One region of the Erwinia sp. 2186 genome, then DNA from elsewhere that is predicted to be linked to it. Evidence: predicted binding sites of a transcription regulator. Region 1 holds the regulator's gene; each other region holds the start of a gene.
The links. The regulator PurR, encoded in region 1, represses purine synthesis genes. The targets are predictions, from matches to a motif close to CANGCAAACGTTTGCNTG.
Positions count from the first base shown of each region.

Region 2: purT (formate-dependent phosphoribosylglycinamide formyltransferase) is a predicted target of PurR. The motif match lies at 1,958-1,975, and genes of this name have one in related genera.
Region 3: ACXKZG_RS22830 (NCS2 family permease) is a predicted target of PurR. The motif match lies at 2,282-2,299, and genes of this name have one in related genera.
Region 4: purM (phosphoribosylformylglycinamidine cyclo-ligase) is a predicted target of PurR. The motif match lies at 2,145-2,162, and genes of this name have one in related genera.

Region 1 covers NZ_CM173824.1:2,772,149-2,776,759, forward strand. Annotated here, with positions in the region: gene ACXKZG_RS12770 (NAD(P)-dependent oxidoreductase) at 1-103, shown strand, start outside; gene ACXKZG_RS12775 (Grx4 family monothiol glutaredoxin) at 157-495, opposite strand; gene ACXKZG_RS12780 (C40 family peptidase) at 868-1,707, shown strand; gene cydH (cytochrome bd-I oxidase subunit CydH) at 1,751-1,840, opposite strand; gene purR (HTH-type transcriptional repressor PurR) at 2,125-3,150, shown strand; gene punR (DNA-binding transcriptional activator PunR) at 3,199-4,110, opposite strand; gene punC (purine nucleoside transporter PunC) at 4,224-4,611, shown strand, end outside.
Region 2 covers NZ_CM173824.1:2,130,311-2,134,921, reverse strand. Annotated here, with positions in the region: gene ACXKZG_RS09800 (tellurite resistance TerB family protein) at 1-312, opposite strand, end outside; gene ACXKZG_RS09795 (sugar phosphate isomerase/epimerase family protein) at 536-1,363, shown strand; gene ACXKZG_RS09790 (YebG family protein) at 1,471-1,878, opposite strand; gene purT (formate-dependent phosphoribosylglycinamide formyltransferase) at 2,016-3,194, shown strand; gene ACXKZG_RS09780 (bifunctional 4-hydroxy-2-oxoglutarate aldolase/2-dehydro-3-deoxy-phosphogluconate aldolase) at 3,265-3,903, opposite strand; gene zwf (glucose-6-phosphate dehydrogenase) at 4,109-4,611, opposite strand, start outside.
Region 3 covers NZ_CM173824.1:4,906,518-4,911,128, forward strand. Annotated here, with positions in the region: gene phoU (phosphate signaling complex protein PhoU) at 1-119, shown strand, start outside; gene ACXKZG_RS22820 (MFS transporter) at 236-1,471, shown strand; gene yieH (6-phosphogluconate phosphatase) at 1,509-2,171, opposite strand; gene ACXKZG_RS22830 (NCS2 family permease) at 2,382-3,695, shown strand; gene ACXKZG_RS22835 (4'-phosphopantetheinyl transferase family protein) at 3,767-4,507, opposite strand.
Region 4 covers NZ_CM173824.1:1,297,035-1,301,645, forward strand. Annotated here, with positions in the region: gene pstB (phosphate ABC transporter ATP-binding protein PstB) at 1-353, shown strand, start outside; gene purN (phosphoribosylglycinamide formyltransferase) at 404-1,042, opposite strand; gene purM (phosphoribosylformylglycinamidine cyclo-ligase) at 1,039-2,079, opposite strand; gene upp (uracil phosphoribosyltransferase) at 2,323-2,949, shown strand; gene uraA (uracil permease) at 3,017-4,300, shown strand; gene hda (DnaA inactivator Hda) at 4,388-4,611, shown strand, end outside.

The DNA of each region.
Region 1 (4,611 bases):
TTTTCACGCCCTTGCCACCTTCTGCCGTCAGATGGCTGAGGATCAGCAACAAGGCGGAGATTTCACCGATCTGCTTAACGCTTTTCTGCAGCAGCAAAAATAAGCATAAAAAAAGGCAGGCGCTCATCACGCCTGCCTTTTCTGCTTCTGACGGGCTTATTCCGCGGCGTCAGAAGGGTATTTTTGCGCGGTATCTTTAATCAGCTGCTGCAGTTCACCCTGCTGGTACATCTGAATAATGATGTCGCAACCGCCGACCAGTTCACCGTCAATCCACAGTTGTGGGAAGGTTGGCCAGTTGGCGTATTTAGGCAGCTCAGCACGAATTTCTGGGTTCAGCAGAATATCGACGTAGGCAAAACGCTCGCCACAGGCTGAAAGTGCCTGAACGGCCTGGGCAGAGAAGCCACAGCTTGGCAGTTTTGGTGAGCCTTTCATGTACAGCAGAATCGGGTTTTCTGCTATCTGGCGCTCAATTTTTTCAATAGTACTCATAAATGGCTTCCTTAATCGGATACTTCGTGTCTATTTATTGTAGCGACTCTGCGGGCCCGATGAAAACGACATTTTTTAACAGTTGGGCACGCCCTCAGAGCCGCCAGCGTGCAGGCGATAGCGTTAAAATAACATTTTCCTATTGCTTTCGCTGGATTAATGCATGAGAAAAGCACAGGTTTTGCGCAGATAAACAGCTGATTTGGCTAATTTTTACAGTTTTTACTTGCTCTGTATCATTGAAACAAAAAAGACCTTACCTTTTGTTAATGAGTTAGATTAGAATTGCAAAATGACGCTGCTGAAAGGCAGAACTCCCTGTTTCTGGCAAGCTGTGGCCTCTGGTCGTAGCACAAACTGTTAATGGTAACGATGCGTTTACTTATCACGCTCTTCATGCTGGCCTTTGCCCAGCTGTTTTTCAATATGGCGCACGCATCGCCACATGCCCCTATTAATGCAAATCATCATAAGGCAGATAGCGGCACGCCTGCCCGAGAGGATGAGCGACGTAAACGCCGACCGGTTAAAGCCAACAGCACCAAAAAAGTTAAAGAATCCACCAGCAAAAAATCTCGCTTAACCTCAGTACAGAAGTTGAAGCTTAAAAAGAAACCTTCGCTGCAAACCGCCTCTGTTCAGACTGCCCCGTTGCACTCCAGCAAATACAAAAAGAAAACCACCTTAAACGCCGGAAAAAAACGCTATGGCCGCCATCGTGGCAAGGTTGTCGATACTGCTGAAGAGCTGACGTCAGATTCTGTTTCTGCGCCATTAAAGTTAAGCAAAGCTCACCGCGCCCGCTATCAAAAGGCCCGTGAAACCGCGATGACCAAACTGATGGGCCAGCTAGGTAAACCTTACCAATGGGGCGGAACGTCGCCTAAAACCGGCTTCGATTGCAGCGGCCTGGTGTGGTATGCCTACAAAGATTTAGTGAAGTTTAAAATCCCGCGCACGGCGAATGAGATGTATCACCTGCATGATGCGGCTTCGATAAAACGTGATGAGCTGGAGAAAGGCGATTTAGTCTTCTTCCGCATTAACGGGCGCGAGACGGCGGATCATGTTGGCGTGTATTTAGGTGGTGGGAAGTTTATTCAGTCGCCACGTACTGGCAAGGATATTCAGGTCAGCGCTCTGGCAGATGATTACTGGCAGCGCCACTATATTGGTGCCCGCCGGATGATGACGCCGAAAACCATTCGATAGCGGAAATACTCAGAGCCGATCGTCAGACCGGCCCTGTTTGCACTTAATGCATAATCGCGGTGAAGCTAAACGCCATAATCATCAACAGTGCGCAAACCGTGGTCAGTAACGAGAACTTCAGATCGGTATCCATTTTTAATCCTAAATAGCCCTACAGTTTATGATGCCATCAATTTTCCCATACTTGACGGTAAAAATCTCGTTTTCTCTGCCAAGCCTTGTTAGAATTCTTTTTTTGTTGCGCAACGGCCCGCACCTTAAGGTGTTTAGCGGTCTTTAATCAGCGCTTTTTCCTTCCTGACGACTCCGGACAGCAACTAAAAAACGACTTCAGACGTCAGGTTTTCGATCTCACCAAGCAAACGATTAACAACAGGCTTATCAAATAGTTAAGATAAGCGCAGGAGTAGTTATTTCATGGCAACAATTAAAGATGTGGCAAAGCAAGCCGGGGTGTCCACCACTACCGTCTCCCACGTCATCAATAAAACCCGTTTCGTTGCAGAAGAAACGCGGGAAGCCGTGTGGGCCGCCATTAAGGCGCTCCACTATTCACCCAGCGCGGTTGCCCGTAGTCTGAAGGTGAATCACACCAAAACAATCGGACTGCTGGCTACCTCGAGCGAGGCGCCCTATTTCGCCGAAATTATTGAAGCCATTGAAAACCGCTGTTTTGCCAAAGGCTACACGCTGATCCTTGGTAACGCCCACAATGACCTTGCCAAGCAGCAGGCCTATCTGTCGATGATGGCGCAGAAACGCGTGGATGGCCTGCTGGTGATGTGTTCCGAATACCCTGACGAGCTGATCACCATGCTGGAAGATAACCGCAATATTCCGATGGTGGTGATGGACTGGGGCAAATCGCGCGGTGACTTTACCGATACGGTAGAAGACAACGCCTTTGAAGGCGGTTATCTGGCTGGCCGTTATCTTATCGACCGTGGGCATCGAGATATTGGTGTCATCCCGGGTCAGATGGAGCGCAACACCGGCGGTGGCCGTCTCGCCGGATTTATGAAAGCATTGTCTGAAGCGGGCATTACCCTGCGTGACGAGTGGCTGGTTCAGGGCAATTTCGAACCAGAATCAGGTCACCAGGCGATGCAGCAAATCCTCTCGCAGAAGCAGCGTCCAACGGCGGTGTTCTGCGGTGGCGATGTGATGGCGATGGGCGCAATTTGTGCGGCTGATGAGATGGGTCTGCGCGTTCCGCAGGATATATCGGTGATCGGGTACGATAACGTGCGCAACGCCCGCTACTTCACTCCGGCGCTGACCACGGTTCACCAGCCAAAGGAACAGCTGGGCGAAACCGCCTTCGATATGCTGTTAGATCGTATCACCAGCAAGCGTGAAGAACCGCAGACGATTGAAGTACATCCTACGTTGATCGAACGCCGTTCGGTTGCCGATGGTCCCTTCCTGGATTACCGCCGCTAGTCCCGCTCAGTGCTGAGGGCGAATTCTCCCTCAGCACACCCAATTGGCTCAGGGCTCTTCCTTCAGCCATTCACTGTTCAGCGTGTCACTGTCACCCAGATAATCCAGCAACCAGCTCAGCGCCGGTGAAGCCTGCTGCTCAGACCAGCTCACGCAGCACGGACTGTCCGGAAATCCGCCTTCCAGCGTCAATTCATGCAAAGCGCCTTTTTGCAGCAGCGGTTGCGCCAGATGGCCCGGTACCATCCCCACGCATAAGCCCGCCAGCAGGCAGTCAAATGCGCTTTCCCAGTCTGGCACCACCAGCCGCCGCTGATTATCCAGCGTCCATGTGGTGCGTTTCGGCAAGGCTCTTGAGGTATCTTCCAGCACCAGTGAAGGCCATTCGCCAATGGCCTCTTCACTGGTTTCTGCGTGCTGACGTGCCAGCGGATGATCCGCGGCAACCACACAGCGCCAGTTGAGCGCGCCCATATTGCGGAAGGCGAAGCGGCCACCTACCGGGATAGCCTGTGTCGCGCCGATGGCCACATCCACCCGCCCGTCGGCCAACGCATCCCAGACGCCGTTAAAAACTTCTGCTGACAGATGCAGTTCCATATCCGGAAAGTGCCGATAAAAGTCGACTACCAGCTGTCGGGTTCGCTGAGATTTAACGATGCGATCGACGGCGATATTAATTTGCCCTCGCCAGCCGTTAGCGACCTGCTGGCACTGCCGTCGGGTGGCGAGCATTTTTTTGATGACACTGCGGCCCTCCTGGATAAATACTCGTCCCGCATCGGTCAGCACCACATCACGGTGGCGACGCTCAAACAACGGCACGGCAAGCCATTCTTCCAGCTGCCGCACGGTATAACTGATGGCTGAGGGTACGCGATGGAGCTCTGCGGCGGCAGCGGTAAAACTGCCGCTGCGGGCAACTGCATCAACCACTTCAAGGGAATGTTCTGACCACATAATCTGCCTGCAATATTTTTGAACGCAACCTGCAAATATTACCGTTTCACAAGCTGTATGGCACGCGATTACACTCTGCGGCGTTTCGTTCATCACAAATAAAGAGCAAAAGAATGCCTTCGAAAGGATTTATTGTTTACCTGGCGCTGTTAAGCGTGGCAGGTTTCCTCGCTACCGATATGTACCTGCCTGCCTTTGGTGCCATGCAACAAGACCTGCAAACCGATGCCGGGATCATCAGCGCCAGCCTCAGCCTGTTCCTGGCGGGTTTTGCCATCGCCCAGCTGTTTTGGGGTCCGTTGTCGGATCGTATTGGCCGTAAGCCTGTGCTGTTGATGGGTCTGAGTCTGTTCGCCGTCAGTTGTGGCGCGATGTGGTGGGTAGATTCTGCTGCTGCCCTGCTGGCGTTGCGCTTTGTGCAAGCGGTGGGGATTTGTGCCGCTGCCGTCAGCTGGCAGGCACTGGTTGTCGACCGCTATTCCGCCAGCCAGGCAAATCGCG
Region 2 (4,611 bases), 640 kb from region 1:
CACCAGACGCTCTGCCCGGCGATCGACGGGTGACTGCTGCTGACCGAATTGCGGCTGATCCTGATGGGTTTCGCTCACCCGATCCTTATACTTTTTCCACAGTACGGCACCTGCTGCGGCGCTACCGCCGATAATCAGCGCATTTTTGCCATACTTGGTCAGCAGATTACGGGAGGATTTGCTGGCAATCAGCAAACCGGCCAGTCCGCCAAGCGCGCCCGGTGCCAGCATTTTACTCAGGCCTTCACCGCCGCCTTTGCCGTCTTTACTGCCTCCCAGTACCGTTTGAATCTGTTGCAGCCAGTTACTCATTGCCTTTCCTTCTTCAGCGGAAAACAACCAGCATAGAGCGACTTGCGTCAAGAAGCGTCAAAGCAGGAAAAGCCTGGAAAACCTTCACGGCCAGTTGATGCTAAGCCGTCAGCTATACTTAGCCCACCAGTCGAACCTTCTGGTTCATAATGCTTCGCCAAAAGCGGCGGCTGAACCGACTGGATTTGTTTTTTTAAAGCACTGGCGTAGGGGAAAAATCATCATGAGATTCAATAATAATCCGCTGTTTATCAATACGGTTCTGCTTGGCGGCAGCACAGAAGAGAAGTTGAAGGCTGCCAGCCAGGCCGGGTTTGATCAGGTTGAGCTCTGGCGTCAGGACGTGGAGGCAGCCAGCGGCGATGCCAGTGATGTGGCCAGATTACTGGATAACCACCGCCTGGCCCTGACGGATTACCAGGTGCTGCTGGATTTTGACGGCGCGCCAGACGATCAGCGAGAGAGTAAACGCCAGGAAGCCCTGCAGATGCTGGATACCGCCGTTGAACTGGGCGCAACAACCTTGCTGACGCCTGCATCAACCCATCAGGGCTGCATTGCAGATCGGGAAGAGGAAGATATCCGCTGGCTGGCCCGTCAGGCAGGCAAAAGTGGCCTGCGCGTGGCCTTTGAGGCCATGGCCTGGAGCACGCATATCAACAACACGGCGGCGGCGTGGCAGCTGGTGCAAAAGGTCAATGAACCCAATCTGGGATTGGTGGTGGATGCTTTTCACATTTTCGTGCTGAACCGTACGGTGGACGATCTGGCGGGGATTCCGATGGATAAGATCTTCCTGGTCCAGCTGTCCGACCTGGTTACCCTTCCCAGCCACGATCATCTGGTGGATGTGGCACGCCATCAGCGTTTATTGCCAGCCGAAGGGAATTTCCCGCTTTCATCTCTGGCTGACTATCTTCATCAGCAAGGCTATTCAGGCCCGATAGGACTGGAAGTGTTCAGCGATCGTTATCATCAACTGCCGCCGGCAGAGGTGGCCAGCAAAGCGCTGCAGTCGTTGAAAAAGGTGTTATCCGGCGACGATCGTTAACGGTAGCCGGTGGAGGAAGTCACTAACAGGGAAGAATTAAGGCGAAGTTTCTGGCGCGCCAGGGAAAAATACCCTGCGCGCCACATACTGTGATGAAGTAAAAAGAATCAGGCAGCTTTAACGGTTCGTGCAGCCGGTTTTGCTTTGGCCGCTTTGCCCGTTGAGTCTTCCGGCTCTTCCGCACCGGACTCTTCAGTCGGTTCATCTGCTGCAGCTTCAGCGCTGTCTAGTTCAACAGTCGGTTCAGCATCATTACCCGCGGCGGCGGACTCGCTCGTCTCAGGCATCTTGCTGGTGCGCAGAATATGCTGCACGGCGTCTTTATTCTCCGCCAGGAACATGCCCAACGCTTCACGCTGTGGTTCTTCCATGTCCAGAGGTGCCACGCTCAACCAGTCAGAAAAGGCTTCTGCCATATCGAGCATTTTATCGTACGCGTCGGCTTCTTTCTTACTGGCGAATGTCATCTTTTCCTCACCTTTTCTGACGACAACATATTTGATTTCAACAGCCATAGTCCACACCTCAGTTAACTGTATTTTTATACAGTATAACAGACGGGTCTTTTTTGCTCAACCCTGGAAAGCGGATGTACGCGCAATCGTTTTCGTTTATACTGCGCGCGTTTTTTCCCTCCAATCAGGTAGAGATTATGACCACTCTTGGTACCGCGCTGCGCCCTGCCGCAACCCGCGTAATGCTGTTAGGTTCAGGTGAACTGGGCAAAGAAGTGGCGCTGGAATGCCAGCGTCTTGGCGTTGAAGTGATCGCCGTCGATCGTTATGCCGATGCACCCGCTATGCACGTGGCGCACCGCAGCCATGTCATCAACATGCTGGATGGTGAAGCGTTGAAAGCGCTGGTTGCGCTCGAGCGCCCGGATTACATCGTGCCGGAAATTGAAGCCATCGCCACCGATATGCTGATTGAGCTGGAAAAACAGGGTCAACACGTGGTGCCAACCGCCCGCGCTGCCCGCCTGACCATGAACCGCGAAGGTATCCGTCGCCTGGCGGCAGAAGAGTTGGCGTTGCCCACCTCCACCTACCGCTTTGCCGACAGCCAGCAGGCGTTTAATCAGGCGGCTGACGAAATCGGCTTCCCGTGCATTGTGAAGCCGGTGATGAGCTCGTCAGGCAAAGGCCAGAGCTTTATCCGCGAAGCGTCACAGTTGGATGCCGCCTGGGAATACGCGCAGCAAGGCGGACGTGCCGGTGCTGGCCGGGTAATCGTTGAAGGTGTGGTGAAGTTTGATTTCGAAATCACCCTGCTTACCATCAGCGCGGTAGACGGCATTCACTTCTGCGCGCCGATTGGTCACCGTCAGGAAGATGGTGACTACCGTGAATCCTGGCAGCCGCAGCAGATGAGCGCCCTCGCGCTGCAACGTGCTGAGCAGATTGCCGAAGAAGTGGTTAAGGCGCTGGGCGGCCACGGCCTGTTTGGTGTTGAGCTGTTTGTCTGTGGTGATGAGGTGGTATTCAGCGAAGTTTCCCCTCGCCCACATGACACCGGCATGGTAACGCTTATCTCTCAGGACCTGTCCGAATTTGCCCTGCACGTGCGTGCCTTCCTCGGTCTGCCGATTGGCGGCATTCGTCAGTACGGCGCCGCCGCATCTGCGGTGATCCTGCCAGAACTGGACAGCGATAACGTGCAGTTTGCCAATTTGGGCGGCGTGCTGGGCGCCGGTCTGCAGGTGCGTCTGTTCGGCAAACCGGAAGTTCGGGGCAAGCGCCGTCTCGGCGTGGCGCTGGCCACGGGCGAGAACATCGATGATGCGGTACAGCGCGCGATCGCTTGTGCAGCCGGTGTGAAAGTCAGCGGATAAACGCGCTTTCGTGCCAACAAAAAAGGGATGGCCTGTGCCATCCCTTTTGTTTTTTGCCTGATCCGACGTCTTATCGCGCGCCCGCTACCGCTTCTCTGGCCAGCTGGGTGATACGATCGTAATCCCCTGCTTCCAGCGCATCAGCCGGAACCAGCCAGGAACCACCAATACAGAGCACGCTTTTCAGCGCCAGATAGTCACGGTAGTTGGCCGGCGAAATGCCGCCCGTCGGGCAGAAACGCACCTGAGGGAACGGGCCGCCAATCGCCTGCAGCGCCTTCACGCCACCGTTGGCTTCAGCCGGGAAGAATTTGAATTCACGCAGGCCATAATCCAGACCGGTCATTAGTTCCGACACCGTGCTGATGCCAGGAATCAACGGCACCGGGCCATCAACCGCTGCGCGTAACAGTGATTCGGTCACGCCAGGACTGATAACAAACTGCGCACCGGCATCGGTCACTTCTTTCAGCTGCTGGACGTTAAGTACCGTGCCCGCACCCACAATGGCTTCCGGCACTTCGCGGATCATTGCTTTCAGGGCATCCATCGCACAGGGTGTTCTCAGCGTGACTTCTAATACTTTCACTCCGCCCGCCACCAGCGCTTTCGCCATCGGCACCGCGTGCTCAAGTTTGTTTACCACAATTACCGGCACCACAGGGCCAGTGGTGAGGATTTGCTCGGCGCTGGTCTTCCAGTTAGTCATCTTTCTGCTTCTCCAAAGCGACGCGCGCGGCGTCAGGACAGGAATACAGCCTCTACCATACAGGATTGCCCTTCCCTGCGTCCATGCGCTAATGCGGATTTTTAAAACTACGGTTCATTTTTCTTTACGACGCTTTTTGCTCTCGCCTGCGCAAAAAAAAGCCCCGTAACAGAGACGGGGCTTGAGAGCAGGCAGCGATGGACGATTAGCCGATATCGTTCCAGGAACGGCCATCGCGGGTGATCATCGCCACAGAGGCAACCGGTCCCCAGGTCCCTGCCTGATAAGGCTTAGGCGCTTCGTTATCGCCAGCCCAGGCTTCCATGATGGAGTCGACCCACTTCCAGGCTTCTTCCACTTCATCACGGCGGACAAACAGCGCCTGAATACCGCGCATGGTCTCCAGCAACAGGCGCTCGTAAGCATCTGCCAGGTGAGACTGGTTGAAGGTCTCAGAGAAGCTCAGATCCAGCTTGGTGGTTTGCAGGTTGTGTTTGTGATCCAGACCCGGGACTTTGTTCAGAATCTGAATATCCACACCTTCATCCGGCTGCAGTCGAATGGTCAGTTTATTCTGCGGCAGTTCCTGCCAGGAATCTTTGAACAGGTTCAGTGCCGGGTTCTTAAAGTACACCACCACTTCAGAACATTTCACCGGCAGGCGCTTACCGGTACGCAGGTAGAACGGAACGCCGGCCCAGCGCCAGT
Region 3 (4,611 bases), 2.1 Mb from region 1:
AGAACATCTGCGAAATCATCTTCTACTTCGTTAAAGGGCAGGATTTCCGCCACGTTGGCGGTGACGAGCTCGATAAGCTGTTAACCGGCGACGACGAAGGCAGTAATTCTCCTACCTGATGTTCCTCACTGGCCGGCTGAGTCCGGCCCGTTGATCCTGCCGGCGACTTTTCGTCTGGAATGTGACCGCCTGCCTACTTATACTTGCCGCACTTTATTTCTGGCAGGGAACACTCATGATTTCAAAGACGCCCGTAAAGGGCGCTACTCCAGGCAAGGCCATGCTGGCGGCGATCAGCGGCTATGCAATGGACGGCTTCGATCTGCTGATTCTGGGCTTTATGCTGCCCGCCATCTCGATTTCACTGGCGCTCAGCCCTTCGCAGGCGGGCTCACTGGTGACCTGGACGCTGATTGGCGCGGTACTCGGCGGCATTATCTTCGGGCACCTGAGCGATCGCTTTGGCCGCATCCGCGTACTGACCTATACCATCCTGATGTTCTCGGTGTTCACCGGTCTGTGCGCGGTGGCGCAGGGTTACTGGGATCTGCTGGCCTACCGCACCTTAGCGGGCGTCGGGCTGGGCGGGGAATTCGGCATTGGTATGGCGCTGATTGCCGAAGCCTGGCCTGCCAACAAGCGTAACCGCGCGTCGGCCTGGGTCGGTATCGGCTGGCAGCTGGGCGTGTTACTGGCGGCATTTATCACCCCGTTCCTGCTGGGCTACATTGGCTGGCGCGGCATGTTCCTGGTCGGGTTACTGCCGGCTCTCGCCTCCTTTATTATCCGCCGCGGCATGGGCGAACCGGCCGGATTTACCCAACATGTGGATGTGAACCAGGGCCTTTCGTTCTCAGCAAGGCTTAAGCTGCTGGTCAAGGATCGCGCGACCGCCAAAGCCAGCCTGGGGATTTTCATCCTTTGTTCGGTGCAGAATTTTGGCTATTACGGCCTGATGATCTGGATGCCAAGCTACCTTTCCAGCAATTTCGGCTTCTCGCTGACCAAGTCAGGGCTGTGGACGGCGGTGACGGTGATCGGCATGACCTTTGGCATCTGGCTGTTTGGCGTGCTGGCGGACCGCTTCGCGCGCTGGAAGATTTTCCTGCTTTACCAGTTTGGTGCGGTGATTATGGTGATCGTGTATGCGCAGCTGCGCGACCCGACCGTGATGCTGTTTACCGGTGCGGTGATGGGGATGTTTGTGAACGGGATGATTGGCGGTTACGGTGCCCTGATCTCCGACACCTACCCGGCGAAGGTGCGGGCAACGGCGCAGAACGTGTTGTTCAACCTCGGCCGTGGTGTGGGCGGTTTTGGTCCACTGGTGATAGGTCTGCTGGTGATCCACCTGTCGTTTACCGCCGCCATTACCCTGCTGGCGCTGATTTACCTGCTGGATATCTTCGCCACCCTGTTCCTGCTGCCCAAAAAGCAGGGCACGGAGGATTCGCTGGGCGCGATTGGCTGATCGGCTCAGGGGCGAAGAGATTCGCCTCTGACGCCGCTTAACTGGTGATGTTCCAGCCTTTTGCCCGCCACAGTGCAGGCAGTTCGGCCATCTCGGTGAAAGGGGTGACCAAAGGGTGATCCAGCGGCTTATTATGCGCATCCGCGCAGAAGTAAAACACCGGAATGCCTGCCGCAATACCGGCCTTCGCTCCCGCTTCCGAGTCATCAATCAGAATGCACTGCCCGATGGGAACGTTCATCTCGCGGGCGGCGTGGTACATCAATTCCGGATCGGGTTTCCAGCTGCCAATGTCATAGCCGCTGTAAAGGCGATCGGTAAACCACGGCAGCATCTCCGTCAGCCCCAGCGAGTGCTGCATTTTTGGCACCGTCCCGTTGGATACCACGCACATCGGCACGGTGATCTGCTCAAGCAGCGCTTTTGCGCCGGCGATCGGCTTCAGTTCCAGATCGAACAGCCGCGCCACTTCTTTGCGGTATGCCGGTTCGAACTCCTCTTTGCTGACGCTGAGATGATGCCCGGCGCGCACCTCGGCAATAATGTCGTACAGCTTGACGCCTTTGTACTTTTCAAACATCTCCTGCAGTGAAAGGTCGCCGCCAAACTGCGCGAAGGTATTCACGTAGGCCTGGGTACAAAGCAGTTCACTGTCCACCAGCGTTCCGTCGCAATCAAAAAATACACATCCAACAGTCATCGGTGTCTCCCGGAGTTTTTTTACGGTCGCTCCACTTTGACTTACCTGCGGCGGAATTGCGACTGAGAAATGTCAATTCCAGTTAGTGGTTGTGAACGTCTGTAAAACGCGGCGCAACCGGTTGCGAAAAAACCTGTCGGTTAGCTCCCAAAATCAGAATTTTAGGTTAGGATAGCCGTCGACAACTTTTCTCCGTTTTGGAATCACATAATGACTAATCCAGGCCTACTACAGCGGATCTTTAAACTGCAGGAACACGGCACGACCGTCCGTACCGAAGTGATTGCAGGTATCACCACTTTCCTGACGATGGTGTATATCGTTTTTGTGAACCCACAGATCCTCGGTGTGGCGGGCATGAACACCCAGGCGGTGTTTGTCACCACCTGTCTGATTGCCGCGTTCGGCAGCATCCTGATGGGCCTGGTCGCTAACCTGCCGGTGGCACTTGCGCCGGCAATGGGCCTGAATGCCTTCTTTGCTTTCGTGGTGGTCGGTGCGATGGGCATCTCCTGGCAGGTGGGGATGGGTGCCATCTTCTGGGGCGCGGTTGGCCTGCTGCTGCTGACCATTTTCCGCGTCCGCTACTGGATGATTGCCAATATTCCTGCCAGCCTGCGCGTGGGGATCACCGCCGGTATCGGTCTGTTTATTGCGATGATCGGCCTGAAAAATGCCGGCATCATCGTTTCCAACAAAGATACGCTGGTGGCGGTCGGTAACCTGACCTCACACAGCGTGCTGCTGGGTGCGCTGGGCTTCTTTATTATCGCCATTCTGGCTTCCCGCAATATTCATATCGCGGTGCTGGTGTCGATTGTGGTGACCACGCTGATTGGTCTGGCGATTGGTGATGTGAAATACGGCGGCGTCTTCTCCGCGCCAACCGGCATCACCTCGATTGTCGGTCAGGTGGATCTGGCCGGATCGCTGAACGTTGGCATGGCCGGCATCATCTTCTCCTTTATGCTGGTTAACCTGTTCGACTCCTCCGGTACGCTGATTGGCGTCACCGACAAAGCGGGTCTGACCGACGAGAAAGGCACCTTCCCACGCATGAAGCAGGCGCTGTTCGTTGACAGCATCAGCTCGGTGGCCGGTTCTTATATCGGCACTTCTTCCGTGACGGCCTATATCGAAAGCTCATCCGGTGTTTCCATCGGGGGCCGTACCGGGTTGATGGCGGTGGTGACCGGGATCCTGTTCCTGCTGGTGATGTTCCTGTCACCGCTGGCGGGCATGGTTCCAGCCTATGCGGCGGCGGGTGCGCTGATTTATGTTGGCGTGCTGATGAGCTCAAGCCTGGCGCGCGTGAAGTGGGATGACCTGACCGAAGCCGTTCCGGCCTTTGTCACGGCGGTGATGATGCCCTTCAGCTTCTCCATTACCGAAGGGATTGCGTTAGGCTTTATCTCTTACTGCGTGATGAAGTTTGGCACCGGTCGCTGGCGTGAAATCAGCCCCTGCGTGGTGGTTGTCGCGCTGCTGTTTGTGCTGAAAATCGTGTTTATCGACGCGCATTAATCGCGTTAAGCAGGCCAGCTCCGGCTGGCCTGTGGCTTTCTCAACGCCGGCGTTCGCCGCGTTTCCCGTGCCTATCCCTGAAACACTTTCTCTGCTGGCAGACTGGTCAGACGCAGCATGCGTTGGCCCATCGCCGGTTTGTTGACCTGAATATCCTGCAGTCGCGTCCAGTTCTTCTCTTCGTCAGACTCCCAAAGATGCAAACGCTCGTTGCCGGGTGACAGCGCACAGGACCAGATCAATAAGGGTTCCACGTCGGAAACCGCCTGAATATCGGGATACTCCAGCGAGCGTAAGCGGCCAGAGGCGGGATGCAGCCGCAATGACTCGCTGCGGCCTTCTTTCACCCCGGTCAGCTTCATCAGGCTTTTACGCATTGCCCACAGCTGGATAGCGGCTTCGCTGGGGTCGGTTTGCGCATTAATCCAGGCGCGTTCACCGGAAGAGAGGCCTTGCAGATACTGCTCCTGGGTTTGCCTGCTGTGCGCACGGACAATTTCAATGCCCAGCCCGGCATGACCGCCTTCTTCTGCCAGCAGGACGCCAATAATGTTACCGGCATAGGCCAGGCTGAAGTCAGGAAGGTCGGGGTCGGCAAACACCGGGCGGCCACACGCGCTGAGCGTCATTTCCGGCAGCTGTGAAAGGCCATAAACGCGCAGCATCAGGTCAGCCAGCAACGCGCGGGCTGCCAGATAACGCACACGGCGCTTTTCAGCCAGCGTGCTGGAGAAATCAAGCAGGGGTTGTGAGAGTCGCTGTACCGAGGGGAGACCCTGGGTAAGGGTGCGGCGTGCAAAATGACTGGCCATCTGTCGCTCCGTGAAAATGGTCGGAAAATCATCGGGGCTATTGTAAGAATTTTCTTAGCAAATATCACCTCACTTTACGTGGAAGTGCAGACTTTCAGATTAAG
Region 4 (4,611 bases), 1.5 Mb from region 1:
GCGAAGTGAAGGATAACCTGTGGCAGAATGCGCTGACGCTGTCCAGCGGTCAGCAGCAACGGCTGGTGATCGCCCGTGCGATTGCGATTGAACCGGAAATTTTGCTGCTGGATGAACCGACCTCGGCGCTGGATCCGATTTCGACGCTGGTGATTGAAGAGCTGATGAGCAGCCTGAAGCAGCACTTCACGCTGATTCTGGTCACGCACAATATGCAGCAGGCCGCGAGGGTGTCAGATTACACCGCGTTTATGCATCAGGGGAGCGTGGTGGAGTTTGGCGAGACTGACGAACTGTTTACCACGCCGCGCCAGCGTCGCACGGAAGATTACATTACCGGCCGCTACGGCTAATAAAAAAGGGGGAGATCGACGATCTCCCCCTTAATATGCGCTACGACAAGCTAGTCGCCAGCATGCCCTTCTTCAGGCAGCTTTTCACCGTCCAGCCACGCCGCATCATCACGCATCGCCAGTCTGCCATCGACAAACCAACTGACCACCAGCGGATAAATAGCGTGCTCCTGATGCTGAACGCGGGCGTTCACATCCTCTTCGCTGTCTTCTGCAAACACCGGCACCTTCGCCTGAAGGATCACCGGGCCGCCGTCCAACTGCTCGGTAACGAAATGCACCGAGGTGCCGTGCTCTTCATCGCCATTTTCAATCGCCTGGCGGTGAGTGTGCAGACCCGGGTATTTCGGCAGCAGGGAAGGGTGGATGTTCAGCATGCGTCCGGCATAGTGCTGGACGAAGGCCGGGCTGAGGATCCGCATGTAACCGGCCAGCACCACTAAATCGGGCGCATAAGCATCGATTTCCAGCATCAGCTGGCGATCGAACGCTTCACGGTCAGCAAACTGGGAAGCGGCGAGCGCATGGGCCGGAACACCGGCCTCACGCGCGCGGGTCAGACCGTACGCGTCCGACTTGTTGCTGAACACGGCAGCGACGCTGCCGTGGATCTGGCCTTGCTGGCAGGCATCCAGGATTGCCTGAAGATTGCTTCCCTGGCCGGAAACCAGCACGACTAGCCGTTTCATGCGTTAATGACCACACGCTCTTCAGAATCGGACGCTTTGATCACGCCGATTTTCCAGGCTTTTTCGCCCGCGTCAGTCATAAGCTGTACCGCTTTATCAGCTTCGTCTGCGCTGAGGGCGATTAACATGCCCACGCCGCAGTTAAAGGTGCGGTACATCTCAAAGCGGCTGACGTTGCCCGCTTCCTGCATCCAGCCGAAGACGGCCGGCCACTGCCAGCTTGACTCTTCAATCACCGCCTGGGTGTTGTCTGGCAGCACGCGTGGGATATTTTCCCAGAAGCCGCCACCGGTCAGGTGAGCAATCGCGTGAACATCAACCTGTTCGATCAGGCTGAGGATGTTCTTCACATAGATGCGGGTAGGTTCCAGCAAATGATCGGCCAGCGACTTGCCTTCCAGCTGCGTCGTTTCCGGATTGGTGTTGCTGACTTCCAGAATTTTACGGACCAGCGAGTAGCCATTGGAGTGCGGGCCGCTGGAGCCGAGGGCAATCAGTACGTCGCCGTCCTGAACTTTGCTGCCATCGATGATTTCTGATTTTTCAACCACGCCAACGCAGAAGCCTGCCACGTCGTAATCTTCGCCGTGGTACATGCCCGGCATCTCTGCGGTTTCGCCGCCGACCAGCGCACAGCCAGACTGCGAGCAGCCTTCAGCAATGCCGGTGATCACGCTGGCTGCGGTGTCGACTTCCAGTTTGCCCGTGGCATAGTAATCCAGGAAGAACAGCGGCTCGGCGCCCTGAACCACCAAATCATTCACGCACATCGCGACCAGATCGATACCGATAGTATCGTGGCGTTTAAGGTCCATCGCCAGACGCAGCTTGGTGCCGACGCCGTCAGTGCCGGAAACCAGAATCGGCTCGCGGTATTTTTGCGGCAGCGCACAAAGGGCACCGAAACCGCCTAGTCCACCCATCACTTCCGGGCGACGAGTCTTTTTCACTACGCCTTTAATACGATCGACTAAAGCATTACCCGCGTCGATATCTACGCCGGCGTCTTTATAGCTGAGAGAGGTCTTATCGGTCACTGCGAAATCCCCACGCGGTTTGCGGTTGGTGGTATGGAAAATAAAGCGCGGCAATTCTAACAGCGCAGGCAAACGTTTGCGAGTGCCATCTTCAGACGCGTTGCGGATAACTGGATTTTAGCTAATTATTGACGGGTAGGGACGGTTTAATCAAAAGTTGCACTAAGTCATATGGCGTGGAGCGTAAATGGCGCTATAATCTCGCGATTTTTTTTTGCAGCTTAACACTCCGGGAGTACAACAATGAAGATCGTGGAAGTCAAACACCCGCTGGTCAAACATAAACTGGGTCTGATGCGTGAGCATGACGTAAGCACCAAACGTTTTCGTGAACTCGCCTCAGAAGTGGGAAGTCTGCTGACTTACGAAGCCACCTCTGATTTAGCCACCGAAACGGTGACCATTGAAGGCTGGAATGGTCCGGTAGAAATCGAGCAAATCAAAGGTAAGAAGATCACCGTGGTGCCGATCCTGCGTGCGGGACTGGGCATGATGGAAGGCGTACTCGAGCACGTGCCAAGCGCGCGCATCAGCGTTGTCGGTGTTTACCGCGATGAAGAGACGCTGGAGCCGGTCCCGTATTTCCAGAAGCTGGTTTCGAATATCGAAGAGCGCATGGCGCTGGTGGTGGATCCAATGCTGGCTACCGGTGGGTCAATGATTGCCACCATTGACCTGCTGAAAAAAGCCGGTTGTACCAGCATTAAAGTGCTGGTGCTGGTCGCCGCACCGGAAGGCATTGCCGCGCTGGAAAAAGCGCACCCGGATGTTGAGCTGTACACCGCGTCTATCGATCAGGGTCTGAATGAGAAAGGGTATATCATTCCGGGCCTCGGTGACGCAGGCGATAAGATCTTCGGCACCAAATAAGCCGTCATCAACGAGACAAGCCGACCGCAGAGTCGGCTTTTTAATGGGTAAAACAAGGGGTAATACTATGACACGTCGTGCAATTGGCGTCAGCGAGCGGCCACCGCTGCTGCAAACCATCCCACTCAGCTTCCAGCACCTGTTTGCGATGTTTGGCGCCACCGTGCTGGTGCCGATCCTGTTCCATATCAATCCGGCCACGGTATTGCTGTTTAACGGCGTCGGCACCTTGCTCTATCTCTTTATCTGTAAGGGCAAAATCCCGGCTTACCTCGGTTCAAGCTTTGCCTTTATTTCTCCGGTGTTACTGCTGTTGCCGCTCGGGTATGAAGTGGCGCTCGGCGGCTTTATTCTCTGCGGCGTGCTGTTCTGCCTGGTGGCGTTGATTGTCAAAAAAGCTGGCACCGGCTGGCTGGACGTGATGTTCCCACCGGCGGCAATGGGCGCGATTGTGGCGGTTATCGGGCTGGAACTGGCGGGCGTGGCGGCGAAAATGGCCGGACTGCTGCCCGCTGACGGCGCTTCCGTTGACAGCAAAACCATTATCATCTCGATGGTGACGCTGGGCGTAACGGTGTTTGGCTCGGTGCTGTTCCGCGGCTTTCTGGCGATTATCCCGATCCTGATTGGGGTGATTGCCGGTTATGCGCTCTCTTCGGCGATGGGCATTGTCGACTGGTCTTCGGTAGAAGCCGCGCACTGGTTCGCGCTGCCTACCTTCTATACGCCGCGTTTCGAATGGTATGCGATGTTAACTATCCTGCCGGCCGCGCTGGTCGTGATTGCCGAGCATGTCGGTCATCTGGTGGTCACCGCCAACATCGTGAAAAAGGACCTGTTGAAAGATCCGGGTCTGCATCGCTCGATGTTTGCCAACGGCATTTCTACGGTCATCTCCGGCTTCTTTGGATCCACGCCCAACACCACCTACGGTGAAAATATTGGCGTAATGGCCATCACCCGCGTCTACAGCACCTGGGTGATTGGCGGCGCGGCCATTCTGGCGATCCTGCTGTCCTGCGTCGGTAAACTGGCCGCGGTGATCCAGGCGGTACCGGTGCCGGTTATGGGCGGCGTATCACTGCTGTTATACGGCGTGATTGGCGCTTCCGGTATTCGCGTGCTGATTGAGTCCAAGGTTGATTATAATAAGGCGCAGAACCTGATCCTGACCTCGGTGATCCTCATTATTGGCGTGAGCGGCGCAACGGTGCATATCGGTGCGGCGGAGCTGAAAGGCATGGCGCTGGCCACCATCATCGGCATTCTGCTGAGCCTGATCTTCAAGGCGATCAGCCTGATCCGCCCTGAAGAAGTGGTGCTCGATCCGCAGGATCGCGATCGCCTGTAAGCGACGGCAATCCGGCCTGCGTTTATTAACAGAAGAAAGTTGTGATAAACTCCAGCCGGATTTTGCCCGATCAACACTGAGGTGCTTCTGAACACACCGGCACAGCTGTCTTTGCCCTTGTATTTGCCCGATGACGAAACCTTCGCCAGCTTCTGGCCGGGGGAAAACCCGTCGCTGATTGCCGCGCTGCAAAGTGCGCTGCAACAGGAGCACGGCAGCTATTTTTATTTCTGGTCGCGTGAAGGGGGAGGCCGCAGCCATTTGCTGCATGCCGCCTGCGCCGAGCTCTCCGCCCGTGGCGAGGCCGTCGG